Regions from separate parts of the Streptomyces sp. BJ20 genome, predicted to be linked through region 1. Evidence: riboswitches for the same ligand, from Rfam matches in the RefSeq annotation. Region 1 holds a riboswitch; each other region holds the start of a gene.
What was found. A riboswitch is a leader RNA that binds a small molecule or an ion and turns the genes downstream of it on or off. The one in region 1 is predicted to bind cyclic di-AMP.

Region 1 (7,185 bases):
CACGGTGAGGACGGCCGTCCACGGCGAGGCGTGCGACAGGTCGTAGGCGGCGGTCACGGCGGGCGGCGCCGGGGCGAACAACTGCGCGCGCACGGTGCCGAAGACGGCGGCGGCGCCCAGCGCCAGGGCGGTCAGACAGCACAGCAGCACGGTGGCGACCAGGCACTGCCACACCCACAGGGCGACGACCGGCTCCCGTTCCGGCCACTTCGCCCGGGTCAGCAGGCGGGGGACGGGCACGGCGGCGGTCACGGCGACCGCACTCAGCAGGAGCAGGCAGTACGTCATGCCACGGGCTCCGATTCCTGTCGGAAGAAGCGGCTCGGGGGCGTGCGGCGGTGCGGTGCGCGCGGCATGGAGGACGAACGCACCGTCCGATGCCAAGTATGACGGCGAAGGACGGTGCGAGTCAGCGTGGTTGTGCGCCTCGGCAGGGCCGGAAGGGTCAGGACGCGGGGACCACCCGTCCCGTCACCTCGCCGAGGCCCACCCGAACCCCGTCCGGTCCCGGCGCCCAGGCGGACAGCGTCACCACGTCGCCGTCCTCCAGGAACGCCCGCTTGCCGTCGGGGAGTTCGAGCGGGTCGCGGCCGTTCCAGGTCAGCTCGAGCAGGGAGCCGCGCTCCCGCTCGGAGGGGCCGCTGACCGTGCCGGAGCCGTAGAGGTCGCCGGTGCGCAGGGATGCGCCGTTCACCGTCATGTGGGCGAGCTGCTGGGCGGCCGTCCAGTACATGGTGGAGAAGGGGCACTCGGAGACGTCGTGGCCGTTGACGGTCACGGTGATGCGCAGGTCGTAGCCGCCGGGCTCCTCACCGGAGTCGTCCAGGTACGGCAGCAGGCCGTGGGTGCGCGCGGGCGGGGCGACGCGGGCCTCGTCCAGGGCGTCCAGCGGGGTGATCCACGCCGACACCGAGGTGGCGAAGGACTTGCCGAGGAACGGGCCGAGGGGCACGTACTCCCAGGCCTGGATGTCGCGGGCGGACCAGTCGTTGAGCAGGCACAGGCCGAACACGTGGTCGCGGTAGGCGCTCAGCGGCACGGGCCGGCCCTGCGCTGAGGGGACGCCGACGACGAAGCCGACCTCGGCCTCGATGTCCAGCCGCACGGACGGGCCGAAGACGGGGGCCGCGTCGGCGGGCGCCTTGCGCTGCCCGGAGGGGCGCACGACGTCGGTGCCGGACACCATCACGGTGCCGGAGCGGCCGTGGTAACCGATCGGCAGGTGCTTCCAGTTGGGGGTCAGGGAGTCGGCGGCGTCGGGGCGGAAGATCTGCCCGACGTTCCGCGCGTGGTTCTCCGAGGCGTAGAAGTCGACGTAGTCCGCGACCTCGAACGGCAGATGGAGGGTCACCTCGGACAGCGGGTGGAAAAAGGGTTCGACGGTCTCCCGGTGCGCCGGGACCGTCACCCACGCGGTGAGCGCGCGCCGCACGTCCGACCAGGCCGTGCGGCCCGCCGCGAGAAGCGGGTTGAGGGTGGGGCGGGCGAGCAGGGAGGCGTAGGGGGAACCCAGGGCGTGTGCCGCCGCGCCGGCGTCGAGGACGTGGTCGCCCAGCCGGACGCCCACGGTGCGCTCCGCCGAACCGGGGAGCGAGAAGACGCCGTACGGCAGGTTGTGCGGGCCGAAGGGGTCGCCCTCGGGGACATCGAAGGGGGGCATCGGGTGCTGCCTCGCTTTCGTGTGCGCGGGTGGGCCACGTGTCCGTGGCCGTGCCACACGTTACGGGGTCGCGTCCCGGTGGGCTCCTGTTATAGGGGACGACTCCCGGAGCCGGGGCCGGGGGGAGCGCACCCTGTTCCGGTCAAAAGGGAAAACGGGCCTCAACCGGTCGCGTATTGCCGGTACAAGAAGGCAAAACGCACCCAATGCGCGGGCATACGGGCGCGGTGAATCGGACGGTCCTCTTGTCCGTATTCTCTGATCATGGCCGCACCCACCGATTGTTCTCTCATCGCCACCGACCTGGACGGGACGCTGCTGCGCGGTGACGACACCCTCTCCGACCGCTCCCTCGCCGCCCTCGCCCGTGCCGGGCGGGCCGGTGTCCGGCACCTCGTGGTGACCGGCCGGCCGGCCCCCAGGGTGCGGCCGCTGCTCGACGACCTCGGCTGCACGGGGCTCGCGGTGTGCGGACAGGGTGCGCAGGTCTACGACGCCGCCGCGCGGCGGATGCTGTGGTCGGTCCGGCTGGACCGGGAGCTGGCGGAGACCGCGCTCGGCAAGATCGAGGCCGAGGTGGGGGAGGTGTACGCCGCGGTCGACCAGGACGGGGTCGACGGGGTGACGCTGATCGAGCCGGGCTACCGGATGCCGCACCCGACGCTGCCGGCGGTGCGGGTGGAGCGGCGCGACGACCTGTGGGCGCGGCCGATCAGCAAGGTGCTGCTGCGCCACCCGGAGCTGTCGGACGATGCCCTGGCGGCGGCGGCCCGGTCCGTGGTCGGCTCGCTGGCCACGGTCACCATGTCGGGGCCGGGCACGGTGGAGCTCCAGCCGTGCGGGGTCACCAAGGCGACCGGTCTCGCGCTGGCCGCCGAGCACCTGGGGGTGCGCCCCGGGGAGACGGTCGCCTTCGGGGACATGCCGAACGACATCCCCATGTTCCGGTGGGCGGGCCACGGCGTCGCCATGGCCAACGCGCACCCCGAGCTGAAGGCGGTGGCCGACGAGGTCACCCTGTCGAACGAGGACGACGGCGTGGCCGTCGTCCTCGAGCGACTCTTCGGGCAGACGGCCGGTCTCGGCCGTCAGAGGTCGGCTCAGTACGCGCCGAAGACGTTGTCGATCGAGCCGTAGCGGTCGGCGGCGTAGTTGCAGGCCGCGGCGATGTTGGCGACCGGGTCGAACGGGTCGAAGGCGGTGCCGGGCACGTGGTACGCCTGGAAGGTCGGGTCGATGACCTGGAGCAGGCCCTTCGACGGGGTGCCCTTCGCGGCGTTGGAGTCCCACAGGTTGATGGCGGCCGGGTTGCCGGACGACTCCCGCATGATGTTGCGGTGGATGGAGTCGTAGGAGCCGGGGATGCCGTTCTGCGCCATGACGTCCATCGCCTCGCGGATCCAGCCGTCGAGGTTGTCCGGGTACGCGGTCGTGGAGGCGGCGGTCGTGGTCTGGGCCGAGGGGGCCGCGGAGGCGCTGGTGGCGCCGAACAGCGGCAGCGCGACCACGGCGACGCCGGTGCCGGCGACGGCGAGGGTGCGGACGAGGCGGCGACGCGACGAAGCGATGACGGGCATGTCTGGGTTCCTCTCCTACGCCTGCGAGGTGAGCTGTCGGGTTCGGGCGGGAGAGTGCCCGGCCGTGCCCCTGCGGGCATGGCTTCACCCCGAGCCGTCCCGGCGCGGTGTCCGGTACGGCGGCTTACCTGGGTCCCCCGCTCCTGCCGTGCGTGAGTTGGTCGTCGGGTGTGATGCGGGTGGCGGCAGGACTCGGCGTCCACCCGGCAGGCCCGGAACGTATGCGAGAGCACATGTCGGGAACAAGTGCGACGATCACGCAGAACACCGTTTGATCTTGAGATGGGTGGTTTTGCGCCCTTGATCCTTTGCGATCGCCAAGCGTCAACTCCGTTGTGTGGAGCGGGGAGACGGGTGTGTGCGAGGGTGTCCCGGAGGCCGCCGGGTGCGTGACTCACCTCACGGGACGGCGGCCGTGGGCGCGTTTGCGACCAAGAGGAATTCGCCCACCAATGACGGCAAATCGGACTCGGGGGTGGTGCAGGATGGTTCACGGGTCACTGTGTCCGGGAAGCCGAGGTATGTCCGTTGTTATCAGCCGATCAAAAACACTCCGCTTCTGATCCCGTATCGCCCTTCTTGTGACCCCGGGCCCTGGCGGTGATCGAAACCTGACCGGATACGCTGACTCGAGTGGTGGCAGCGACCTATCGACAAACCGTGTAACCGCCAGCAGACACCAGCAGACAGGAGACCCCTCGTGACCGTCGTCGGGCCGTTCGGGCTGAGCGTGCGGGACCAGGCTCTGGAAGCCGATGTCCAGGCCGGATTGACGGCTGTCGAGGAAGGGCTGCTCGAAGCCACCAAGAGCGAGGTGCCGTTCATCACGGAGGCCGCCCAGCACCTGGTGCGGGCCGGCGGCAAGCGGTTCCGCCCACTGCTCGTCATGCTCTCCGCCCGGTTCGGCGACCCCTACGCGCCCGGCGTCGTGCCGTCGGCCGTCGTGGTGGAGCTCACCCATCTGGCCACGCTGTACCACGACGACGTGATGGACGAGGCCGAGGTGCGCCGGGGCGTCGCGAGCGCGAACACCCGCTGGGGCAACTCGGTCGCCGTGCTCACCGGCGACTTCCTCTTCGCCCGCGCCTCGCACATCCTGGCCGACCTCGGCCCGGAGGCCGTGCGGGTGCAGGCCGAGGCGTTCGAGCGGCTGGTCACCGGCCAGATCCTGGAGACCGCGGGCCCGCAGGACGGCCGCGACCCGGTCGACCACTACCTGGACGTGCTCGGCGGCAAGACCGGCTCCCTGGTCGCCGTCTCCTGCCGGTTCGGCGCGATGATGTCCGGCGCCGACGAGACCGTCGTCGACGTCCTCACCCAGTACGGCGAGCGGCTCGGCGTCGCCTTCCAGCTCGCCGACGACGTCCTCGACATCGCCTCCGACTCCCACGAGTCCGGCAAGACCCCCGGCACCGACCTGCGCGAGGGCATCGCCACCCTCCCGGTGCTGCGGCTGCGCGAGCGGGCCGCCCGGCTCGGGCTCGCCGAGGACCTCGCCCTGTGCGAGCTGCTCGACTCCGACCTCACCGACGACGCCCGGCACGCCGAGGCGCTGCGCCTGCTGCGCGCCCACCCCGCGCTCGGCCAGGCCCGCCGGGACACCGTGCGCTACGCCGAGGAGGCGCGCGCCGCCCTCGCCCCGCTGCCCGACGGGCCCGCCAAGTCGGCGCTCGTCGAGCTGTGCGACGCCGTGGTGCACCGGGCCGGCTGACCCGCCCCCGCCGTCCCCGTACGCCTCCGGCACCCGGGTGACCCCTACGGGGCGGGGGAGGCTCCCTCGTCCCGTGTCATACCGCAGCAGTACGCGCGGTTGAGCCCGCGGTCTGACGATTCCGTCCCGCGGTTTTGGTCAGATGGACCACGACGGACAACACCACTTCTCACCGGTTCGGGTGAGAATGGCGGCTCGGGCCGAACTGGTGCGACGACACGGGACGGAAGCCGCCGCGACGACGGAGGGCACACATGGCACCGTACGAATCCTACGACACGACGACCGCGGGGGAGGTCGAGGAGCCGCGCGCCGGGCGCCGCAAGGCCGCGCGATACGTGGTCCCCGTCACCGTGATGGGCGTGGCGGCCGCGACGATCGGACTCGTCCCGGCGCTCGCCGACTCCGGCGACCCCGACCTGCCGGACATCACCGCGGCGCAGCTCATCGACAAGATCGCGCAGTCGGACGTGGAGCGGCTGTCCGGCACCGTGAAGATCACCACCGATCTGGGGCTGCCGAGCCTCGGCGGGCTGGAGAGCGGCCTGCTGTCCGGCGCGACGGGCGGCGAGGACGGCGAGGGCGGCTCCTCCGCCGACCCGTCCGGCCGGCTCACCGAGCTGGCGTCCGGCACGCACACCCTGCGCGTCGCCGCCGACGGCCCGGACCGCCAGAAGCTGTCCCTGCTGGAGAACGCGGCCGAGTACAGCCTCATCCACAACGGCAAGGACGTCTGGGGCTACGACAGCGCCTCCAACGAGGTCTACCACGCCACCGTCGACGAGGCGGAGGCCGAGGAGCGGAGCGCGCAGCAGCCTCCTGCCACTCCGAAGGACTTCGCGGAGGAGGCGCTGAAGGCGGTCGACGACACCACGTCCGTGAAGGTCGACGGCACCGCCCAGGTGGCCGGCCGCGACGCCTACCGGCTGGTGGTCGAGCCCAAGCAGTCCGGCTCCACGGTCGGCGCCGTCAGCATCGCCGTGGACAGCGAGACGGGCATGCCGCTGAAGTTCACGCTCACCCCGTCGAGCGGCGGCTCGGCCGTCGTGGACATCGGCTTCACCAAGGTGAGCTTCGACCGTCCCGACGCCTCCACGTTCGAGTTCACCCCGCCCAAGGGCGCCAAGGTGACCGAGGACACCGAACAGGACCGCGGCCACGGCGACTTCGGCGGGAAGCCGGAGCGGGGTCCGAAGTCCGAGGAGGACCTCGCCAAGGGTTTCGACGGGCTGCGGATGCTCGGCGAGGGCTGGAACAGCATCGCCACCTTCGACACCGGCGCCGGTGCCGGCCTGCCCACGGAGGAGGAGGTCGGAGGCGACCTCGGCGGCTTCCTCGGCTCGCTCGGCGACCAGGTCAAGGGCGACTTCGGCAAGGGCACCGTGTTCAGCACGCGCCTGGTCAACGCCCTCATCACCGAGGACGGCAAGGTCTACGTGGGTACGGTCACCAAGGACGCGCTGGTGAAGGCGGCCGAGGCGGGGAAGTAGCTCCCCGGACCACGGCCCAGGGGAACGGGGGAGCCGATGGACGGGACGTCCGCCACGGAGCAGACACGCGACGGGCGGTCCGCGGGTGACGCCGTCGTCGTCACCCGCGGGCTGACCAAGCGTTACCGCGGCGGACAGCTCGCCGTGGACGACCTGCGCCTGACCGTCCCGGCGGGCAGCGTCTTCGGCTTCCTCGGCCCCAACGGCTCCGGCAAGACCACCACCATCCGCATGCTGATGGGCCTGATCGAGCCGACCTCCGGGACGGCGCACGTGCTGGGGCGCCCCATGCCCCGCTCCGCGCGCGCCGTCCTGCCGCACGTCGGCACCCTCATCGAGGGCCCCGCCCTCTACGGCTTCCTCTCCGGCCGTGACAACCTCCTGCGCCTCGACGCCGCCGATCCCACCGCCGATCCGCGCACCCGGAAGGCCCGGGTGGCCGCCGCCCTGGACCGGGTGGGCCTCACGGCCGCGTCCGGGAGGAAGGCGCGGGCGTACTCCCTCGGCATGAAGCAGCGCCTCGGTCTCGCCGCCGCCCTGCTGCGGCCCCGCCGGCTGCTGGTGCTGGACGAGCCGACCAACGGCCTCGACCCGCAGGGCATGCGGGAGATCCGCGCGCTCGTCCGTCAACTCGCCACCGACGGCACGACCGTCTTCCTCTCCTCCCACCTGCTCGACGAGATCGAGCAGGTCTGTACGCACGTCGCGGTGATGGCGCGCGGCCGGCTGATCACGCAGGGGCCGGTC
Region 2 (7,185 bases), 190 kb from region 1:
GCGACGTAGCCCGTGATGCGCGTGCCCTCGCCCGCGTTGGTCCACAGGTTCTTCGGGCGGCGGGACTCGTTGCGCTCGATGACGGCGTTGGCGGCGGACAGGATCGTCTGCGTGGAGCGGTAGTTCTGCTCCAGCAGGATCGTCGTCGCGTCCGGGTAGTCCTCCTCGAACTGGAGGATGTTGCGGATCGTCGCGCCGCGGAAGGCGTAGATGGACTGGTCGGCGTCGCCCACCACGCACAGCTCGGCGGGCGGCACCTCGGCCTCCGGCGGGACGTCGACGGGGTGCTCGGAGGCGCCCCCGACCAGCTCACGCACCAGGGCGTACTGGGCGTGGTTGGTGTCCTGGTACTCGTCGACCAGGACGTGCCGGAAGCGGCGGCGGTAGTGCTCGGCGACGTCGGGGAAGGCACGGAGCAGATTGACCGTCGTCATGATCAGGTCGTCGAAGTCCAGCGCGTTCGCCTCGCGCAGCCGCGACTGGTAGAGCGCGTAGGCCTGGGCGAGGGTCTTCTCGAAACCGTCGCTCGCCTGGGCGGCGAAGTCCTCCTCGTCGATCAGCTCGTTCTTCAAGTTGCTGATCTTGGCGCTGAAGGACTTCGGCGGGAAGCGCTTGGGGTCGAGGTCCAGGTCGCGGCAGACGAGCGCCATCAGACGCTTGGAGTCGGCGGCGTCGTAGATCGAGAAGGACGACGTGAAGCCGAGCTTCTTGGACTCGCGTCGCAGGATGCGGACGCACGCGCTGTGGAAGGTCATGACCCACATCGCGTTCGCCCGGGGCCCGACGAGCTGCTCGACGCGCTCCTTCATCTCGCCCGCGGCCTTGTTGGTGAAGGTGATCGCGAGGATCTGGCCGGGGTGGACGTCCCGCTCGGCGAGCAGGTAGGCGATGCGGTGGGTGAGCACGCGGGTCTTGCCGGACCCGGCTCCGGCGACGATGAGCAGGGGGGAGCCGGAGTGCACGACCGCGGCGCGCTGGTTGTCGTTCAGCCCTTCCAGCAGCGCGGCGGAGTCGATCACCGGGCGCGGGGCGCCGTCCCGGTAGTAGGTGTCCCGCTCCGGGGGCACGTCGAACTTCCCGCCGAACAGGTCGTCCGGGAGAGGCTCCGGGGCGTGCTCGTCCTCGGGTGGCGGCGGGGGCTCGTCCGCCGGGCCGCGCTGGGCCTGGAGGTCCGCCAGGAAGCTGTCGTCAAAGAGGCTGCTCATCGCTCTCCGAGTCTAGGGTGCTCCACCGACAACCCGGGGCCGCCCCGGAAACATCCGCCCGCCCCTCCCGGAGGCGCCACGGCGGGCACCCTCCACGGTCGGCGCCTCACCCTGCGTGACGCCCACAGGAAGGTCACGAAAATGTATCGGGCATATCACCCATCAACCTTCACAAGGGCCACACCAGTTGGCTACCGTGCGGTCCGGGCCGCTCGTCCCCCGCCGGCGAACCTCGCCGGGCCGCGCGGCCTCCGCCGAGTCCGTCTCTGTCCGCCGTGGCAGCCGGAGCCGGGGACCCACCGAGACATGGGGTGAATCGGCCCACTCCCTCAGGGAAGCGGCCGTAGGGCAACCCTTCCGAACCACCCGCCCGAACCCGACAGCTAACCCGGTAGGCGGAGCACTGGAAGGAGTCGCCTCCCTTGGCGTCGCACCGCAAGTCGCGCACCCCGGGCACGCGCGTGGCAGGCATACGCACCCCGGCCCTCGCCACGGCCGCGCTCACCTCCGTGGCCCTGCTCTCCCAGACCGCCGAGGCCGCTCCCGTCGAGGACCGGCCGAGCCTGGAGGAGGTCGAGAAGAAGGTCGGCGACCTCTACCGCCAGGCCGAGTCGGCGACCGAGAAGTACAACGCTGCCAAGGAGAAGACGGGCAAGCAGCGCAAGCGCGTCGACACCCTCCTCGACGACGTGGCGAAGCGCACACAGAAGCTGAACGAGGCCCGCTCGGAGCTGGGCTCCTACGCCGCCGCCCAGTACCGCACCGGCGCGGGCATGCCGGACACCGCGACGTTCCTGCTCGCGGAGACGCCGCAGGACATCTTCGACCAGCGTCAGGTGCTGGACCGGATGACCGGCCGCCAGAAGGCGGCGGTGGACGACTACGTCACCCAGCAGACCGAGACGATGAAGAAGCGGCAGGAGGCCACCGAGAGCCTCCGCACGCTCACCGAGACGCAGGGCGACCTGAAGACGGCCAAGGCCACGGTCCAGAAGAAGCTCGCCGACGCGCGCGAACTGCTGTCGAAGCTGACCGCGGAGGAGAAGGCGCGGCTCGCCGCGATCGAGAAGCGCAAGCAGGAGGAGGCCGCCCGCAAGGCCGCGGAGCTGGCCTGGCAGCAGGCGGAGCAGGAGCAGGCCCGCGAGGAGGCCGCGCAGCAGGGCGGCGGCACCTCGGAGGGCTCCGGGTCGACCGGCTCGACCGAGACCCCGCCGGCCGACTCGTCGTACGGCACCAAGGCGGAGAAGGCCATCGCCTTCGCCCGCGCGCAGATCGGCAAGCCGTACGTCTGGGGTGCGACCGGTCCCGGATCCTACGACTGCTCGGGGCTGACCCAGGCCGCATGGAAGGCCGCCGCCGTCTCCCTGCCGCGCACCACCTACGACCAGGTGAACGCGGGCACCACCGTCCCGGTGTCCCAGGCCCAGCCCGGCGACCTGGTCTTCTTCTACGACGACGTCACCCACGTGGGCATCTACATCGGCAACGGCATGATGATCCACGCCCCGAAGCCGGGCACGTACGTCCGCGAGGAGTCGATCTACTACGACGGCGACTCCGCGATCCACAGCATCGTCCGCCCGGCCTGACGGGCCTCTCGACGCGCGGACGCGGAACCGCCGACCGGGCCGGTGACGGCTCGGCCGGCGGTTCCGTGCCGACGGCGGTGCCCGGCGTCCCGGGACGCGAGCTCAGGTCCAGAGGACCGCGATGAAGACGTTCGCCACGGTCAGCAGGCCGACCAGGCCGAAGACGCCCTTGTCCACCTTCTCCTCGTCCCGCTTCACGTAGACCAGGCCCAGGATCACGATCAGCAGCGCCAGCTTCACGCCGATCTTGATGTGGTCGACGGAGTGGTCCTGAGCCTCGTTGAGGCCCACGAGGGCGACGCCTGTGACCAGCATCGTCAGCGCGCCGTGCAGCATCGCGGGGACGAAGCGGGCGGTGCCCGCGCCCATCGCCTTCATCTGGGTGAGGAAGCCGCCGAGCAGCGACGCGATGCCGATGATGTGCAGACCGACGAATATGTGGAGGAGTACGTCCATGAGGCCGGAGCCTAGCCAGGGGCGTTCCCTAGCATTCCGCCGCCCTCGCCTTTCCCACCTTCACCACATCGGTCATCACCCTGAGTGAGAACGCTGCACCACGCACGACTCAATGGTCACTTACGGTCACCCGACGGTCCGTGGACGACAGTTCCGCACAACCCGTATCCCGCGCCGCGCGGCCGGGCCTAGCGTCCTGCCCCAGGTGACCGGCTCCGCATCGCCGCTCGGGCCAGGAGCGGCGGCCGGACACCACCGCCGAGGAAAGGGTCCGGCGGCGGACGGCTCCCCTGTCTCCCCGCCGCCGGACCGCCGGGCAGTCGTCCGGGCTCGGCGGGCGTCACGGAGAGGACGGCTGCAAGGGTGGCAGCGCACCGCAGGTCACGGCAGCGCCCGGTGGGCGGCACCACGGCCCGCGCGGCCGTCACCGTCGTCCTGGCGGGAACGGCCACGGCGGCCGGTTTCGACGGAGCGGCACACGCGGCTCCGCGGCCGGCGCCCGCGGGCGCCGACGTGGACCGCCTGTACCGCGAGGCCGAGGTCGCCACCGAGAAGTACAACGGCGCCAAGGAGAGGGCGGATTCGGCGCGGGAGCGGCTGCGCGACCTCCAGGACGAGACGGCCCGCGCCCAGGCGCGGCTCAACAAGGCCCGCGAGGCCCTCGGGGCGGTCGCGGCGGCGCAGTACCGCGCCGGGGGCCTCGACCCCGCCCTGCGGCTGATGCTGTCCGACGACCCGGACGCCTACCTCGACGGCGCGGCCCTCGCCGAACGCGCCGGCAGCCGCCACCACGCCGAGCTGGGCCGGGTGCGCGCCCAGCTCCGGGAGATCGAGAAGCTGCGCGGCGCGGCCCGCGTCGAGGTGAAGACGCTCACCACCCGCCGGGCCGAACTCGGGCGCCACAGGCGGACGATCACCGAGAAGCTGTCCGCCGCCCGCCAGGCGCTGTCCCGGATGTCACCCGAGGAGCGCGCCGGGATCACCGGCGGCACGGGCCGTACCGCCGCCCGCTCGGCCGGCGGTACGGCCCGGGACACCGCCCTGTCCCTGTCGCAGGCGCCGAACGCCCGCGCCGCGCAGGCCGTCGCGTACGCGCACCAGAAGCTCGGCAGCCCCTATGTGTGGGGCGCGACCGGCCCGGACGCCTTCGACTGCTCGGGCCTCGTGCTGGCCGCATACCGCTCCGCCGGCGTCTCCCTGCCGCGCACGACGTACGCGCAGATCGACGCGGGCCGCCGGGTCTCCCGCTCCGAACTGCTCCCCGGCGACCTGGTGTTCTTCTACTCCGGCATCAGCCACGTGGGCCTCTACATCGGCAACGGGCAGATGATCCACGCACCGAACCCCTCGGCCCCGGTCCGCGTCGCCCCCGTCGACCAGATGCCGTTCGCGGGGGCGACGCGGGTGGTGTGACCGTGCGTGTCCGGCCGGGGCGGTCCGGCGACTCAGACCAGGCGGCGGGCCGTCGCCCAGCGGGTCAGCTCATGGCGGTTGGACAGCTGCAGCTTGCGCAGCACCGCGGACACATGCGACTCCACCGTCTTCACCGAGATGAACAGCTGCTTGGCGATCTCCTTGTAGGCGTAACCGCGGGCGATCAGCCGCAGCACCTCCCGTTCGCGCTGGGTGAGACGGTCGAGGTCCTCGTCGACCGGCGGGGCGTCCGTGGACGCGAAGGCGTCCAGCACGAACCCGGCCAGCCGCGGCGAGAACACCGCGTCGCCCTCCTGCACCCGGAAGATCGAGTCGACGAGGTCGGCACCCGTGATCGTCTTGGTGACGTAGCCGCGCGCGCCGGACCGGATGACGCCGATGACGTCCTCCGCCGCGTCCGACACGGACAGCGCGAGGAAGCGCACCGGCCGCTCCGGGTCACCCATCAACGACGTGGAGCGCCGCAGCACTTCCACACCACCGCCCCCGGGCAGGTGCACGTCGAGCAGCACCACCTCCGGCCGGGTCGCGGTGATGACCGTGACCGCCTGGTCGACGTCGGCGGCCTCGCCGACCACTTCGACGCCGGTCTGCTCGGTCTGCCCGATCTCCGCCTGGACCCCCGTACGGAACATGCGGTGGTCGTCGACGAGGACCACGCGCACATGGCGCCGCCCGGTGCCGCCGGCCGGCTCCGCGGTCCCGTCCGCCGGTACCGCTTCCGCCGCTGCGTTCGCCTCGGTCGGCTCACTCATGACGTCTTCTCCGCCCTCTCCATCTCCAGCTCGACCTCGGTGCCCCCGTCCGGCACCGCGCGCAGCCGCGCCGTGCCGCCGTTGCGTTCCATGCGGCCGATGATCGATTCTCTGACGCCCATACGGTCGGCGGGTATCGAGTCGAGGTCGAACCCGGGGCCGCGGTCCCGGACGGACACGAACACCGTCCTTCCCTCGACCTCCGCGTAGACCTGGACCGCGCCTCCCTCGCCACCGTACTTGGCGGCGTTGACCATCGCTTCCCTCGCGGCCTGCATCTGCGCGCCGATCTTCTCGTCCAGGGGGCAGTCGCCCACGACGACGACCTCCAGGGGGACGCCGTGCTTGTCCTCGACCTCGGCGGCGTTGCGCTTGACGGCCTCGGCGAGGGTGGCGGGCTCCTCGTCCTCGTCCTTGCCGTTCCCCTCCGGTTTGTAGAGCCAGGCGCGCAGGTCGCGCTCCTGGGCCCGCGCCAGGCGGCGCACCTCGCCGGGGCTGTCCGCGTTGCGCTGGATCAGGGTGAGGGTATGCAGCACGGAGTCGTGGACGTGGGCGGCGACCTCGGCGCGCTCCTGCGCGCGGATGCGCATGAGGCGCTCCTCGGAGAGGTCCTGGGTCATACGGACGAGGTACGGCCCGGCGAGCAGGGTGACGCCGACGAGGACCGCGAGGGCGGCCTGCAGCACCGCGCCGAGATGGCTGCCGGAGCCGCGCAGGACGAAGATGCCGGACGCGCCCGCCGTCACCAGCAGCACGCCCGCCACCGCCCGCAGCAGCGTGACCGTCCGCCTGCGGCGGCCGACCTCCATCCAGCGGGCCCGGCGGGCGTTGTCCGCCTGCCGCCACACCAGGGCCACGCCCGCGCCGACCAGGACGGTCGGCCACAGGTAGGCCCGGGCGCCGTTGGTGAGGTTCACGCTGCCCACGAAGATCATGGCCACCACGACCATGAGCAGCAGGGCGACGATCTGCCCCTTGTCCGGTTTCCGCGTGACGAGTCTGCGGCGGCCGTCCGGGGTGGTCTCGGTGGTGACGGGTGAGGGCGGCTTCTGCGCGTCGACGCCACCCACCCCGAGCGGCACGAAGAACCAGAACGCGGCGTACAGCAGGGCCCCGAGACCGTCGGCCATGAACAGGGCGACGAACGCGAGGCGCACCCAGATCACGGGCAGGCCGAGATGCCCGGCGAGCCCCCGCGCCACTCCCCCGAGCCAGCGTCCGTCACTGCTGCGGTAGAGCTTGCGCGGCGGCCGCGGCTCGGCGAGGGGCGCTGCTGCGGCTTCCGACATGCCAACGATGGTCACACGCCGAGCAATCCAGGGCATCAGGGTCCGCCCCGGAGACTCCCCTGATCTCGACGTGAGGGTCGGCTGCAGCGGGGTCGGCGGTGCCGACGGCACCGGACGCCGGGGCGCGTGCCCTGGGCCCCGGGCACACCGGGGCGTGCAGCCCCGGACCTCGAAGGCTCGTCCGGACCTCAGGGCGGTTCGCGGCGGACCGGGAGTCGCCCGGCCCCCGGCCACAGCGGCACCCTGCCCTGGACCGCGGGGCGTCCGCCGAAGGCGCGGCCCCTCGCCCCCCGCCGTCCCCGAGGCCCGCCTCGGGGGCGGATATCAGGGTCCGGCCAGGGTCGTTCCGACTGCCGCTCGGGCGGCTCGGCCGTCACCATGGACGCATGACGGATCACCAGCATGCCGCGCCGGGCCCGGGACCGCGTCCCGGGTCCGGGCCCGGGACGCCCGCCGC
Region 3 (7,185 bases), 2.2 Mb from region 1:
GAGCCGTCACAGGCCGGGAAGTTCGACCTCGCCGCACTGCTGGCCGAGCGCGGGGCCGAGCGCTACGAGCTGCACGACCGGTACCTCAACCCGCAGCTCCCGCGCATGCTGCACACCATCGGCTTCGACAAGGTCTACGAGCGCGCCGAGGGCGCCCACTTCTGGGACGCCGAAGGCAACGACCACCTGGACATGCTCGCCGGGTTCGGGGTGATGGGGCTCGGCCGCCACCACCCCGTGGTCCGCAAGGCGCTGCACGACGTCCTGGACCTGTCGCTCGCCGACCTCACCCGCTTCGACTGCCAGCCGCTGCCGGGCCTGCTCGCCGAACGGCTCCTCGTCCACAGCCCGCACCTGGACCGGGTGTTCTTCGGCAACAGCGGCACGGAGGCCGTGGAGGGCGCCCTGAAGTTCGCCCGCTACGCCACCGGCCGGCCCAGGGTGCTCTACTGCGACCACGCCTTCCACGGGCTGACCACCGGCGCCCTGTCCGTCAACGGCGAGTCCGGCTTCCGGGACGGGTTCGCCCCGCTGCTGCCCGACACGGCCGTGCCGCTCGGCGACCTCGACGCGCTGGAGCGGGAGCTGCGCAAGGGCGACGTGGCCGCGCTGATCGTGGAGCCGATCCAGGGCAAGGGCGTCCACGAGGCCCCGCCCGGCTATCTGAGGGCCGCGCAGCACCTGCTGCACCGGTACAAGGCGCTGCTGATCGCCGACGAGGTGCAGACCGGGCTCGGCCGCACCGGCGACTTCTACGCCTACCAGCACGAGGAGGGCGTGGAGCCGGACCTGGTGTGCGTGGCCAAGGCGCTGTCCGGCGGGTACGTGCCGGTGGGGGCCACGCTCGGCAAGGACTGGATCTTCAGGAAGGTCTTCTCGTCGATGGACCGGGTGCTGGTGCACTCCGCCAGCTTCGGCGCGAACGCGCAGGCCATGGCGGCGGGCCTCGCGGTGCTGTCGGTCATGGAGGACGAGCAGATCGTGGCGCACGTGCGCGGGGTCGGGGACCTGCTGCGGACCCGGCTGGCCGCCCTGACCGACCGCTACGAGCTGCTCGCCGACGTCCGCGGCCGGGGCCTGATGATCGGCATCGAGTTCGGCCGGCCCCGCTCGCTGAAGCTGCGCTCGCGCTGGGCCATGCTCCAGGCGGCCCGCAAGGGGCTGTTCGCGCAGATGGTGGTGGTGCCGCTGCTCCAGCGGCACCGTATCCTCACGCAGGTGTCCGGGGACCACCTGGAGGTGATCAAGCTGATCCCTCCGCTGATCGTCGACGAGGGGGACGTGGACCGGTTCGTGGGCGCCTTCACGGCGGTGATGGACGACGCTCACGAGGGCGGGCTCATCTGGGACTTCGGCAGGACCCTGGTGAAGCAGGCGGTCGCCAACCGCTGACCGCGCGAGGAGCGCATGCGCTTTGCCTCTGAGGCAAGGAAATTGCCCGAAAGGCAAAGACCGGTGCTCAATGGAGGCATGAGCTCCTCCGAGACCGAGCCGCGGGACGAGCCTGCCGAGGCCCTCCCCGCGGTCGCTCCTCAGCTGCGTGCCCTGCGCCGGCGGGCCTCCCTGACACTGGAGGCCGCCGCACGGCAGGCGGGCCTGTCACCCGCCCACCTCTCCCGGCTGGAGACCGGACAGCGCCAGCCCTCGTTGCCGATGCTGCTCTCCCTGGCGCGGATCTACGGTACGACCGTCTCCGAGCTGCTCGGGGAGTCGGCCGCCGACCGGGACGCCGTGGTGCGCGCCGCCGACATGGAACCCACGGCGGCCGGCGGCTGGACGTACTGGCAGGCCGGGGCCGCCGGGCGCGGCATGCAGGCGCTGCGGGTGCACGTGCCGCACGGCTCCCAGGGCGACATCGTGCGCGTCCACCCCGGCGAGGAGTGGCTTTACGTCCTCAAGGGGCGGCTGCGGCTGCGCCTCGGGGACACCCTCCACCGCCTGTCCCCGGGCGACAGCGCCCACTTCGACTCGCTCACCCCGCACCGCATCGCCGCGCAGGACCCCGACGGGGTCGAGCTGCTGTTCGTGCACACCCTGCTGCAGAGTCCCATGGCCGCCCTGTGCCTGGGCCCGACCCATGGAGAGACACCGTGACCGGCAAAGACATGGAGGAGAAGTTCCCGCGGGCCCTCTGGGTGAGGCTGTTCGTCTACGTCGTGGTCGGGCACCTCTTCGCGGCCTTCATCTACTTCCTCTTCGAGATCGCGCCGAAGAAGTAGCGGCCACGGGGGGCGAGAACGGGGGCGGGTGTCAGTCGAGCAGCCGCTCGCGCAGCCGCTCCCGGTGGGCCGGGGTGAGCCCGAGTCCCTGCTCCAGGTAGGCGTCCACGCCGCCCCAGGTCTCCTCGACCGTGTCGAAGGCGGCCGCCAGATACTCCTCGCGCGCGTCGAAGAGCGGGCTGAGCAGCTCCATGACCTCGGGGGAGTAGGCGTCGGGGGAGCTGCCGCTGCGCCGCACCTTGTAGCGGCGGTGCTTGGCGTTGGACTTCAGATAGTCCTCGACGATCGCGTCGCGCTCCACACCCACGGCGAGCAGGGTCACCGCCACGGAGAGACCCGCGCGGTCCTTGCCGGCCGCGCAGTGCATCAGCGCGGGGACGCTGTCCTCGGCGAGCGCGCGCAGCACCTGGGAGTGCTCGGAGGTGCGCTCCTTGACGATCATGCGGTACGAGGTGATCATCCGGTCGGCGCCCTGGCCGTCGGCGAGGATCGAGCGCAGTTGGTCCAGGTCGCCGTCGCGCACCATCTTCCAGAACTCCGCGCCGTCGGCCGGGTCGCTCAGCGGCAGGTTGACGTTGCGCACGCCCGGCAGCGAGACGTCCGGGCCCTCCAGCTTCTGGTCGGCCGTGTTGCGGAAGTCGAACACGGTGTGCAGACCGAGCGAGGCCAGGAAGGCGGCGTCCTCCGCGGTGGCGTGGGCGAGGTGACCGCTGCGGAACAGCACCCCGTGCCGCACCCGACGGCCGTCCACCGTGGGCAGTCCGCCCACGTCGCGGAAGTTGCGCACCCCGGTCAGCTGGGGCTCGGTCGACGGGATCTCCTGCGTCACGGACGGCTCCTCCCACTCCGCGCCGTCGCCGCGGCTCGCCGACGGGCACCACTCGACGATACGACATGGCTGCCAAGGGCAATGAGTTGCCGACCGCCCTGGCGACGTTGGATTGTGTCGCTTTCTGTTTGTTCATGAGGGGCAGATTCCGGGTCTGTCGCGCCAAGATCGAGATGTCGCGATTGCGGCGGCTGCCCCATCCAGCTTCGACGTGAATAAGGTGATGTGTCCGAATAGAACCCTTGAGGACAACGTGCCCCGATAGTAATGGAATTGGGGAGGAGGTGCGTGAGCATCGTCATACCGGTGACCGTGTGCTGTCGCCATGCTCACGTAATTTCCCTTCGCAACAAGGGATTTCACCAGCGAGTCGCTCGCGAGATCGACGCACGGTGACGTCGTTCCCCCCTTTCGATCACGGAAAAAGCGGGTTCGCCGGAACCCGCGCTTGTTTCGCCGCGTCGAGGTCGCTTACGTTCCCAACCGATCCGGACGGACGCCTAATCCTGCCGCCGCCCGGAGCCCGCACACACTGACCCGACGTACGGCAGGAGCGGGGGACCCACAGGTACAACTGCCTGTTCCGGGCCCCGGAAACAGGCTTGGGGTTAAGCCGCGCGGCAACGCGGCCGGACATCTCCAGTCCGCACCCGACAGCTCACCTCGTAGGCGCCGGAGAGGAATTCGTCATGCCCGCGAAGGGTAAGCACCGCCGTACCAAGGCTCAGCGTTTCACCCGCTCCATCGCCGTCGCCGGAACCGGTGGCGCCGCTCTCGCCCTGCCGTTCCTCGGCGCCACCGGCGCGCACGCCGCGACGCCGCAGTCCGCCCCCGAGGCGTCGGTCCGGTCGCTGGCCGTCACCGGCCAGCAGGCCAAGGCCGAAAAGGGTGACGAGGCCCGCACGTACACCGTGAAGGCCGGCGACTACCTCGCCAAGATCGCCGAGGCCGAGCACGTCGACGGTGGCTGGAAGCAGCTCTACGCGGACAACCGCGAGGCCGTCGGGGACGACCCGTCGCTGATCCACCCGGGCCTGAAGCTCTCCATCGACGGCAAGGCCGCCAAGAGCGCCCCGAGGCAGTCCACTTCGCCGCAGGCCGCCAAGCCCGCCGCGCCCAAGGCCGAGAAGCCGGCCGAGAAGCCGGCCGAGAAGCCCGTGCAGAAGGCCGCCGAGGAGTCCTCCTCCAATGAGGCGTCCTCCAACGAGGCGTCCACGCAGACCGCCCCCGCCTCCGGCTTCACCTCGCCGGTGCCCGGCGGCGGCGTCGGCACCGCCTACAAGGTGGCCGGCAGCATGTGGTCCAGCGGCTACCACACCGGTGTCGACTTCAGCGTCCCGACGGGCACCTCCCTGAAGGCCGTCGGCGCCGGCACCGTCGTCTCCGCCGGCTGGGGCGGCGCGTACGGCAACCAGGTCGTCATCCAGCTGAACGACGGCCACTACGCCCAGTACGCCCACCTGTCCTCGCTGTCCGTCTCGGCGGGCCAGACGGTGACCGCCGGTCAGCAGGTCGGTCTCTCCGGTGCGACCGGCAACGTGACCGGCCCGCACCTGCACTTCGAGATCCGCACCAGCCCGAACTACGGCTCGGACGTGGACCCGGTCTCGTACCTGCGCGGCAAGGGCGTCTCCCTCTGACCCCTCGCGGCACCCCTTCCTGACACGCGCGCCGGAGGCCGGCCCCGATCCACGGGGCCGGCCTCCGGTGTGTCCGGGGCCCGTTCCGGGCGCGGGGCCGTACCTATTCCTGGCTTGGCCAAACCTTGAAGTGGCTTATCTCACCGCGCGTCAACCCCCGCCTACGGTCGCGTAGGTCACATCCGAAGGTGAATCATGTCCGGCTGTGGCAGACGATTCGAAGAGTGACAAGGCAACAGTGATCGGGTCGTACGTGGCGGTGGGGGACAGCTTCACCGAGGGAGTCGGCGACCCCGGCCCCGACGGGGCGTTCGTCGGCTGGGCCGACCGGCTCGCCGTTCTGCTCGCGGACCGCAGGCCCGAGGGCGACTTCCGGTACGTCAACCTCGCCGTACGCGGCAAGCTGCTGGACCAGATCGTGGCCGACCAGGTCTCCCGGGCCGTCGAACTCGCCCCGGACCTGGTCTCCTTCTGCGCGGGCGGCAACGACATCCTGCGCCCGGGTACCGATCCGGACGAGGTGGCCGAGCGCTTCGAGGAGGCGGTCGCCCGGCTCACGGCGGCAGCCGGCACGGTCCTGGTGACGACCGGGTTCGACACCCGCCGCGTCCCGCTGCTCAAGCATCTGCGCGGCAAGATCGCCACGTACAACGGGCACGTGAGGGCGGTCGCCGACCGGTACGGCTGCCCCGTGCTCGACCTGTGGTCGCTGCGCAGCGTGCAGGACCGCAGGGCGTGGGACGCCGACCGGCTGCACCTCTCGCCCGAGGGGCACACCCGCGTCGCCCTGCGCGCGGGTCTCTCCCTCGGCCTGAAGGTGCCCGCCGACCCGGAGCAGCCGTGGCCGCCGCTCCCGCCGCGCGGCACCCTGGAGATCCGCCGGGACGACGTCCACTGGGCCCGCGAGTACCTGGTCCCGTGGATCGGCCGCCGCCTGCGAGGCGAGTCCTCGGGCGACCACGTCACGGCGAAGGGGACGCTGTCGCCGGAGGACATCCGCTCGTGGATCGCCAAGGTGGCATGACGCGGGGGCCGGGGTTTCCCGGCCGCTGTCCCTGGATGTGGCCGGTGCGGTCGCAGCGCCAGGGGTGGGGTGACCGGGCGCGTGAGGCGTGTGCGGGTGGGTGCGTGACTGGTTGCGCAGTTCCCCGCGCCCCTTCGGGGCGATGTGCTCGCGCGTCTTGACGGGGTGGGGCGGGGCACGCCCTCAGGGGCGCGGCGCGTCGGGGGTTCGGGGGCGGAGCCCCCGTGGCGGGAGGTCAGGCGCCCGCGTGGGCAGGGCCGGGAGCGGTTTCCACAACCGCCCCCGCCCACGGAGCCGCCGCACATAATGGAAACTCCGATCGATTCCCTCTGGAGGTACCGTGGCCGCTTCTTCCGCCCCCCGGGCAGGGCTCAGCGCCCTGCGGCCGCCGGCCTTCGGCGCGGAGCCGGCCGGTGAGCGCATGGCGCGGATCCGCAGGTCCCCGCACTTCGCGAACGGCGTGTTCCAGAATCCGGGCGGTCCGGCCCGTATGCGTCCCTCCGGGTCGGGACGTGACATGGCCAAGCAGTTCCTCGACAAGGACGCCCGCTCCCGCCGTGCCCCGCGGGGCACGATCCCGGTGCACCCCACCACCCTCGCCGACCTGACCCGCCCGCCCGCGACCGGACTGCGTCTGACGTGGACGGGCCACTCCAGCGTGCTCGCGGAGATCGACGGACAGCGGGTGCTGTTCGACCCCGTGTGGGGTGAGCGCTGCTCGCCGTTCCCCTTCGCGGGACCGAAGCGGCTGCACCCCGTGCCGCTGTCGCTGGCCGCGCTCGGCCCGGTGGACGTCGTGGTGATCTCCCACGATCACTACGACCACCTGGACATGCCGACGATCAGGGAACTGGCCGGCACGGACACGGTGTTCGCCGTGCCCCTCGGCGTGGGCGCCCATCTGGAGCGCTGGGGCGTCTCCGCGGACCGGCTGCGCGAGCTGGACTGGCAGGAGTCGACGCGGGTCGGAGGCCTCACCCTGACCGCGACCCCGGCCCGTCACTTCTGCGGACGGGGCCTGCGCAACACCCAGCACACCCTGTGGGCCTCCTGGGCGGTCGCCGGCGAGCGGCACCGGATCTACCACAGCGGCGACACCGGCTACTTCGAGGGCTTCCGCGACATCGGCGGGGCCCACGGCCCGTTCGACGCGACGATGATCCAGGTCGGCGCGTACTCCGAGTTCTGGCCGGACATCCACATGACCCCCGAGGAGGGCGTCCGCTCGCACCTCGACCTCCAGGGCGGCAAGCCGGGCGGCGTGCTGCTGCCGATCCACTGGGGCACCTTCAACCTCGCCCCGCACCCGTGGGCGGAGCCGGGGGAGTGGATGGCGGACGCGGCGGAGGCGGTGGGCCAGACCGTCGCCTTCCCGCGGCCGGGTGCCCCCTTCGAGCCGGGCGGGGAGCTGCCCACCGAGCCCTGGTGGCGTCCGCTCACCCGACCCGTCCCGCGCGTCTGGAACACCGGGGT
Region 4 (7,185 bases), 6.6 Mb from region 1:
CGGGCGTTCTTTCGACCGGCGGGATGACCGGGGCGACCGTGGTGGCCGTTCCTTCGAGCGCCGTGACGACCGCGGTGACCGGGGCGACCGTGGCGGCTTCAACCGTGACCGCGGTGACCGTGGCGGCTTCCGTCGTGACGACCGTCGTGACGACCGTGGCGGGCGTTCTTTCGACCGGCGGGATGACCGGGGCGACCGTGGTGGCCGTTCCTTCGAGCGCCGTGACGACCGCGGCGGCTTCCGCCGTGACGACCGTCCCGGCCACCGGGGCAGCGACCGCCCGTTCAACCGCGACCGTCAGGGCGACCGCCCGGGCTTCCGCTCCGGCGGCCACGACCGCCCCTACGGCCGTCGTGACGACCACCGCGGCGGTGGCTCGTTCCAGCGCCGCGAGGACAAGCCGCGCTGGAAGCGCAACGGCTGACACCGCCTCACCGGAATGACCGCCGAGGGCCCGCGCGACACCCGTCGCGCGGGCCCTCGCGCATGTGTGCCCCCTCCGGCCGCAACGCGCCTGCCGATACCCGATCGGCTCTCCGGCCACGTCCGGCTATGCTCGGGGAGGCAACATCGCCAGGGGCCCTTAGCTCAATTGGCAGAGCAGTGGACTTTTAATCCATTGGTTGTGGGTTCGAGTCCCACAGGGCCTACCTCCCGCGGGAGGGGGAGCCCCCCGACGCGGCGAACGGCGCTCGTACCGGCCCGGCCGGTACGAGCGCCGTTCGCGTTCTTCGGAAAGGGCGGGTCAGCGAGGTGACGGGCGCCGGACGTCGTCGTCGCCCGGCCGCTCCTAGGGGTCGATGAGCTGCACGCCGATGCCGCTGGTCACCAGGCCGGCCGCGATCAGCAGCCCGTCGGGGACGACGATGCCCGCGACCAGCATGCCCAGCCCCACGATCAGCACCCACCAGGCGCTGGTCCGCCGGTACTCGCGCGGGCGGGTCGGGCGGCCGGTGGCGAGGGAGCGGGCGAAACGGGGGTCCTCGTGCTCGAGTCGGGCCGCGAGATCGACCAGGCGGTCGTCGTCGGACTGGGGCACGGCTCCTCCTTCCCAGGGGGTGGCCGTCCGGTCACACCGTCGACGACCGTCGCTCCGAGCACCGGGACGTGTGCGAACCGCCGGCATGCCGCGAACTCGGGCCGATATCCAGGAGTTTGCCCGTGCGCCGAGGTCGTCACCCGCCCGGTACGAAGACTCCAGGGTCGCCCGGGGCGCACGGCCTGAGCCATCCGTCGCGCCCCCCAACATCAGGGGAGACCGGCACGCACACAAGCGTGGGCGGAGGTCCGCCCACGCCGGGAAAATGGGGACTGTCACCGATGGCGCCCGCCCGGTCCGGAGCGGAGGCTGGACGGTGACGGCCCGCGCCGCGCCCCCGGCCGCGGGCCGTCGGCGGCCTTGAGCGTACCGACGGCGAGGAGGCGGAACCGAGTGCCTCTGTTCTGGCGCATCTTCCTGCTGAACGCCGTCGTGCTGATCGTCGCCACCGCCCTCCTCCTCGGACCCGTCACCGTGTCGACGCCGGTGCTGCTCACCGAGGCCGCGGTGCTCACCGTGGGCCTGGCCGCCATGCTCGTCGCCAACGCTCTGCTGCTGCGCGTCGGACTCGCCCCGCTGCAGCGCCTCACCCGCGCCATGAACACCACCGACCTGCTCCGCCCGGGGCACCGGACCGCGGTCGGCGGGCGCGGCGAGATCGCCGAGCTGATCACCACGTACAACACGATGCTGGACCGGCTGGAGGACGAGCGGGCCACCAGCAGTGCGCGGGCCCTGTCCGCGCAGGAGGCGGAGCGCCGCCGCATCGCCCGTGAGCTGCACGACGAGGTCGGCCAGTCGCTGACCGCCGTGCTGCTCCAGCTCAAGCGGGCCGCCGACCACGCCCCGGCCGAGCTCGGCGACGAGCTGCGCCAGGTGCAGGAGACCACCCGCGCCTCCCTGGAGGAGATCCGGCGGATCGCCCGCCGGCTGCGCCCCGGCGTGCTGGACGAGCTGGGCCTGGCCAGCGCCCTCAAGGCGCTCGCCACCGAGTTCGGCGGGCCCGGGCTGACCGTCCAGCACTGCCTCGACCCCGGCCTGCCCGAGCTGGACCGCGAGTCGGAGCTGGTGCTCTACCGGGTCGCCCAGGAGGGCCTCACCAACGTCGCGCGGCACGCGGGGGCGCGCCGCGCCGAGCTGGCGCTGCGCCGCACGCCCGGCGGGGTCGAGCTGCGGGTCCGCGACGACGGCCGCGGCATCGTCGGCGCCGCCGAGGGCGCCGGCATCCGCGGCATGCGGGAGCGGGCGCTGCTGGTGGGCGCCGAGCTGACCGTGGAGCCCCGCGCGGAGGGCGGCACCGAGCTGCGGCTCGCGGTGCCCGTCCCGGCGCGCTTCCCCGCGCACGTCCTCGTCCCCGTACGACCCGGGCGGAAGTCCGTCCCCTCGACCGCCCCGGCCGTGGTGCGCCGTTCCGCGCGAGCGCACGCGCCGCCCCCGTGACCGACGTCCCCCGACCGGAAACGCTGAACCATGACAGACGCCTCCCCCACCCGCATCCTCCTCGCCGACGACCACGCGCTGGTCCGTCGGGGGGTCCGTCTCATCCTGGACGGCGAACCGGACCTGACCGTGGTGGCGGAGGCCGCCGACGGCGCCGAGGCCCTCGAACTGGCCCGGGAGCACCGCCCCGACCTGGCCGTCCTCGACATCGCCATGCCGCGCCTGACCGGTCTGCAGGCGGCCCGTGAGCTCTCCCGCACCCTGCCGGAGACCCGGATCCTCGTGCTGACCATGTACGACAACGAGCAGTTCTTCTTCGAGGCGCTGGCCGCCGGAGCCTCCGGCTACGTCCTCAAGTCGGTCGCCGACCGCGACCTCGTGGAGGCCTGCCACGCCACCATGCGGGGCGAGCCCTTCCTCTACCCGGGGGCGGTCAACGCGCTCATCCACAACTACCTCGACCTCGCGCGGGAGGGCCGGTCCCTGCCCGCGAAGGCCATCACCGACCGTGAGGAGCAGATCCTCAAGCTCGTCGCCGAGGGCCACACCTCGCAGCAGATCGCGGACATGCTGGTGATCAGCCCCAAGACGGTGGAGCGGCACCGGGCCAACCTGCTCGCCAAGCTGGGCCTGAAGGACCGGCTCGAGCTCACCCGGTACGCCATCCGGGTCGGCCTGATCGAGCCCTGACCTCCGTCCCCGGCCGCACGGGTTGCCAGACTGGAGCCGGACCGCGCAGCGGTCCCGCCGCCGCCCGCACCCGGGAGAGCCCGCCGATGCCGTACCCGTACGTCCTGCTGTCCGCCGCCGTCTCCCTCGACGGCTACCTGGACGACACCGGCCCGGAGCGGCTGCTGCTGTCGGGCCCGGCCGACTTCGACCGGGTCGACGAGGTACGGGCGTCCGTGGACGCCATCCTGGTCGGCGCCGGCACGATCCGCGCCGACAACCCCCGGCTGCTGGTCAACTCGCCCGAGCGGCGCGCCGCCCGGGTCGCCGACGGTCTGCCCGAGTACCCGCTGAAGGTCACGGTGAGCGGCTCCGGCGACCTGGACCCGGCGGCCCGCTTCTGGCACACCGGAGGCGAGAAGGTCCTCTACACCACCGACAAGGGCGCCGAACGGGCCCGCGCCCTCGGCATCGCCGCCGACGTCGTGCCGCTCGGCGACGCCCTGGACTGGCGGCGGCTGCTGGAGCACCTGCACGAGGTGCGCGGGGTGCGGCGGCTGATGGTGGAGGGCGGCGGCCGGATCCACACCCAGCTGGTCACCCAAGGGCTCGCCGACGAGCTCCAAGTCGTCCTCGCTCCGCTGTTCGTCGGTGACCCGGACGCCCCCCGCCTGTTCGGCCCCGGCTCCTACCAGGGCGGGCGGTTGCGCCTGGTCGAGACCCGGCCCGTCGGTGACGTCGTCCTGACGCGCTACGAGCCCACCGCGCCCGGCACCGGCGCGCTGCCGTCGGCCGCCGACCGCCACTGGCTCGCCCTCGCCTGCAATCTGGCCGGACAGTGCCCGCCCTCCGAAACGGCGTTCAGCGTCGGCGCGGTCGTGGTCGCCGCCGACGGCACCGAGCTGGCGCGGGGTCACTCGCGGGAGGGCGACGACCCGGTGGTGCACGCGGAGGAGGCTGCGCTCGCCAAGGCCGACCCCACCGACCCGCGGCTGGCCGGCGCCACCGTCTACTCCAGCCTGGAGCCGTGCGCCCGCCGCGCGTCCCGTCCGGCGCCCTGTGCGCGGCTGATCCTGGACGCGGGGGTGCGCCGCGTGGTCACGGCCTGGCGGGAGCCGGACACCTTCGTGACGGACGCCGACGGCAGCGCCGTACTGGCGGACGGGGGTGCCACGGTGCTGGTGCTGCCGGAGTTCGAGCAGCGCGCGAAGGCGCCGAACGCGCACCTGCTGGGCGGCTGATCGCGCCCGCCGGGGAAGTGATGTGCATCGGGCCCCGTGGATGCCGTACACTTGTGTTCACCGACGCGGGGTGGAGCAGCTCGGTAGCTCGCTGGGCTCATAACCCAGAGGTCGCAGGTTCAAATCCTGTCCCCGCTACTGAAGGCCGAGGGCCGGAATCCGAAAGGGTTCCGGCCCTCGGTGTTTCTCCGAGAGGGTGCTCGTTACCCGCCCCTCACCCCGCCTTTCACGCACAGTGAGCGAACGGCGTCGCAGCGCATAACAACTGACGAACCGTCAGGTTCGGCCGGTCGTCCGAGACGCAGTCAACTCGCCCGTTTTCGCCCGCTCATGGCGCTTAAGTCCACGCAAAAATCGTTAATGATCAAGAGGAACGGCTTGGAATACGGACCCCGCGTCTATTAACGTTCGATAACGCAGCGCGGTCGTCCCAGCCGTCACAGAAGTCGGCTCCGTGCGCACGCGCCGAATCCCGCAAGGGAACCGGGGAACCACCACCATGGGGTGAATCGGGCGGATACCGCCGTGGAAGCACGGTTCGTATACGCGCGTAGGAGACCTTCCCGCTCCGAACCCGTCAGCTAACCCGGTAGGCGAAGACGGAAGGAAAGGAGCGCGCCCACGTGGCGTCCAACCCGCCTGCCCCCGAGGCCCCGTTCAGGCCGAACGACACCTTCGCGTACGGCGCCCCCGGCGCCGACGAGGGCCCCTTCGAGGAGTGGAACCCCACCGCGGAGTCCGTGCGGCCCGTGCGTGGCCGGCACCGCGTCGCCAAGCAGCGCGGAGGCGGACTGGCCCGCAGCTCCACCGTCCTCGGCGTCGGCGTCATAGCCGCAGTCGGCGCCGGCGGCATGGCCAGTGCCCAGACCGGCAAGCCGCCCGTCTCCATCTCCATGCCCGACCTTCCCAACGTGGGTTCCCTCATCTCCGACGAGGAAACGCCCAAGGGATCCAGCACCCCCCTCAGCGACATCGGCAGGATGGCCGCCGCCGACACCGGCGCCGAGGAGGGCGCCGACGCCGGTGAGGCGCTGCGCGCCCGCATCATGGCCCAGGTCGAGCAGCAGCAGGGACAGGCGCAGAGCAAGGCGCAGGCCGCCGCCCTCGCCGCCGCCGAGAAGGAGGCCGCCGAGGCCGCGGCCAAGGCGGAGAAGGAGGCCAAGGAGAAGGCCGAGGCCGCCAAGAAGAAGGCGGAGGAGGAGGCCGCGAAGAAGGCCGAGGCCGAGCGCCTCGCCGAGCTCGCCAAGCAGTACGCGCTGCCGACGTCCTCGTACACCGTCACCTCGACCTTCGGTCAGGCCGGCGCCTACTGGTCCTCCGGCTACCACACCGGCCTCGACTTCGCCGCGCCCACCGGCACCCTGATCAAGGCGGTCCACACCGGCACGATCACCTCCGCAGGCTGGGACGGCTCGTACGGCTACAAGACCGTGCTCACCCTCGACGACGGCACCGAGGTCTGGTACGCCCACCAGTCGTCGATCAACGTCAGCGTCGGCCAGAAGGTCGCCACCGGCGACGTGATCGGCCGCGTCGGCGCGACGGGCAACGTGACCGGCGCCCACCTCCACCTCGAGGTCCACACCGGCTCCGGCAGCGTCGACCCGGCCGCCTGGCTGGCCGGCAAGGGCCTCAGCATCTGAACCACCCCGGCGGCCCCCTCCCGGCCGCCGACGCCGTGAACGCCGGCAGCCCCGACGACGACCCCCCGACGTCAGGGCTGCCGGTTCCGCATGTCCGGTGCCTTCTCAGCGCCGGTAGGGGTTCTCCCCGTACGCCGGATACGGCGGCTGCCCCTGCGGCGGCCACGCCGCCGGGACGGGCCCGTACGCCCATCCCGCGCCGTACGGCACCCGGGGCGCGGTGAGCCGGGCCGCGTGCTCCAGCGCCGGGCGGGCCGCCGCACGCCGGTGCCACAGCTCCAGCAGCAGCTCCCGCTCCCGCGTCACGAAGTCCGCCCCCGCCTTCCCCGCGCGGCCCCGGTGGCGCAGGAACGCAAGCTGCGTCGCGTACGCCTCGTACTGGGCGACCGCCCGCGCGGCCGGCCTGCCCCCGCGCTCGCGGGCGAACTTCCGGGCGAGGCGCCGCGCCCGCATCGAGCCCAGCGCGAACGGCTCCGACGGGCGCAGCCAGCCCGCCACCGCGTACGCGGGCAGCTCCGTGCGCACGGTCCGCAGCTCCCGCTGCCGCGTCCACACCACCAGCCAGGTCAGCAGCCCGAACGTCGGCACCATGAACGCCCCGTACACCGCGATGAAGCCGAACTGGCCGAGCGTGGCGGAGCCGTTCCACAGGGCGTGCATGCCCATCGCGAGGAGCAGCCCGGCGAGGGGAAGGAGGACGCGGCGCACCCGCTGGCGGTCGGCGGCCAGCGCGGCCGCGCCGAACCCGATGCCGGTGAGCACGGTGAACAGGGGGTGCGCGAAGGGCGACATGACGATGCGGACGAAGAAGGTCGCCGCGGTGACGGAGGCGATGCCGCTGCCGCCGGTGAGCTGATCGGTGCCGAAGGCGTTGCCCAGGTAGAGGATGTTCTCGGTGAACGCGAATCCGGTCGCGGTGAACCCGGCCGCCACCACGCCGTCGAGGATCCCGTGGAAGTCGCGTCTGCGGAACAGGAAGAGCAGCAGCACCGCCGCCGCCTTCGCCGTCTCCTCCACGACCGGCGCTATGACCGTCGCGCCCAGGGTGTCGGCGCCGGCCGGGTCGGCGGTGGTCGTGGCTATCCACCGGGTGGCGAAGCTGTTCGCCACGATCGCGATGAGCGCCGCCGCGCACGCGCCCCAGGCGAACGCG

Region 2: another riboswitch for cyclic di-AMP. It lies ahead of MTR79_RS03755 (C40 family peptidase); the one in region 1 lies ahead of MTR79_RS02790 (transglycosylase SLT domain-containing protein).
Region 3: another riboswitch for cyclic di-AMP. It lies ahead of MTR79_RS12750 (M23 family metallopeptidase); the one in region 1 lies ahead of MTR79_RS02790 (transglycosylase SLT domain-containing protein).
Region 4: another riboswitch for cyclic di-AMP. It lies ahead of MTR79_RS32230 (M23 family metallopeptidase); the one in region 1 lies ahead of MTR79_RS02790 (transglycosylase SLT domain-containing protein).

What each region holds. Positions count from the first base shown of each region.
Region 1 covers NZ_CP094918.1:583,507-590,691, forward strand. The annotation lists gene MTR79_RS02775 (M56 family metallopeptidase) at 1-288, opposite strand, end outside; gene fahA (fumarylacetoacetase) at 446-1,660, opposite strand; gene MTR79_RS02785 (HAD family hydrolase) at 1,925-2,797, shown strand; gene MTR79_RS02790 (transglycosylase SLT domain-containing protein) at 2,761-3,237, opposite strand; cyclic di-AMP (ydaO/yuaA leader) riboswitch at 3,243-3,411, opposite strand; gene MTR79_RS02795 (polyprenyl synthetase family protein) at 3,938-4,948, shown strand; gene MTR79_RS02800 (DUF2092 domain-containing protein) at 5,203-6,438, shown strand; gene MTR79_RS02805 (ABC transporter ATP-binding protein) at 6,475-7,185, shown strand, end outside.
Region 2 covers NZ_CP094918.1:773,875-781,059, reverse strand. The annotation lists gene pcrA (DNA helicase PcrA) at 1-1,205, opposite strand, end outside; cyclic di-AMP (ydaO/yuaA leader) riboswitch at 1,448-1,620, shown strand; gene MTR79_RS03755 (C40 family peptidase) at 1,628-2,794, shown strand; gene MTR79_RS03750 (hypothetical protein) at 2,897-3,250, opposite strand; gene MTR79_RS03745 (C40 family peptidase) at 3,614-4,663, shown strand; gene MTR79_RS03740 (response regulator transcription factor) at 4,696-5,439, opposite strand; gene MTR79_RS03735 (ATP-binding protein) at 5,436-6,728, opposite strand; gene MTR79_RS03730 (PspC domain-containing protein) at 7,115-7,185, shown strand, end outside.
Region 3 covers NZ_CP094918.1:2,807,974-2,815,158, forward strand. The annotation lists gene MTR79_RS12730 (aspartate aminotransferase family protein) at 1-1,392, shown strand, start outside; gene MTR79_RS12735 (XRE family transcriptional regulator) at 1,471-2,094, shown strand; gene MTR79_RS12740 (DUF6126 family protein) at 2,091-2,219, shown strand; gene MTR79_RS12745 (tyrosine-protein phosphatase) at 2,251-3,048, opposite strand; cyclic di-AMP (ydaO/yuaA leader) riboswitch at 3,569-3,733, shown strand; gene MTR79_RS12750 (M23 family metallopeptidase) at 3,738-4,688, shown strand; gene MTR79_RS12755 (SGNH/GDSL hydrolase family protein) at 4,927-5,712, shown strand; gene MTR79_RS12760 (MBL fold metallo-hydrolase) at 6,053-7,185, shown strand, end outside.
Region 4 covers NZ_CP094918.1:7,154,504-7,161,688, reverse strand. The annotation lists gene MTR79_RS32265 (DEAD/DEAH box helicase) at 1-424, shown strand, start outside; tRNA gene MTR79_RS32260 (tRNA-Lys) at 578-650, shown strand; gene MTR79_RS32255 (DUF3040 domain-containing protein) at 791-1,039, opposite strand; gene MTR79_RS32250 (histidine kinase) at 1,433-2,479, shown strand; gene MTR79_RS32245 (response regulator transcription factor) at 2,510-3,169, shown strand; gene MTR79_RS32240 (dihydrofolate reductase family protein) at 3,256-4,389, shown strand; tRNA gene MTR79_RS32235 (tRNA-Met) at 4,454-4,527, shown strand; cyclic di-AMP (ydaO/yuaA leader) riboswitch at 4,843-5,000, shown strand; gene MTR79_RS32230 (M23 family metallopeptidase) at 5,013-6,032, shown strand; gene MTR79_RS32225 (PrsW family intramembrane metalloprotease) at 6,138-7,185, opposite strand, start outside.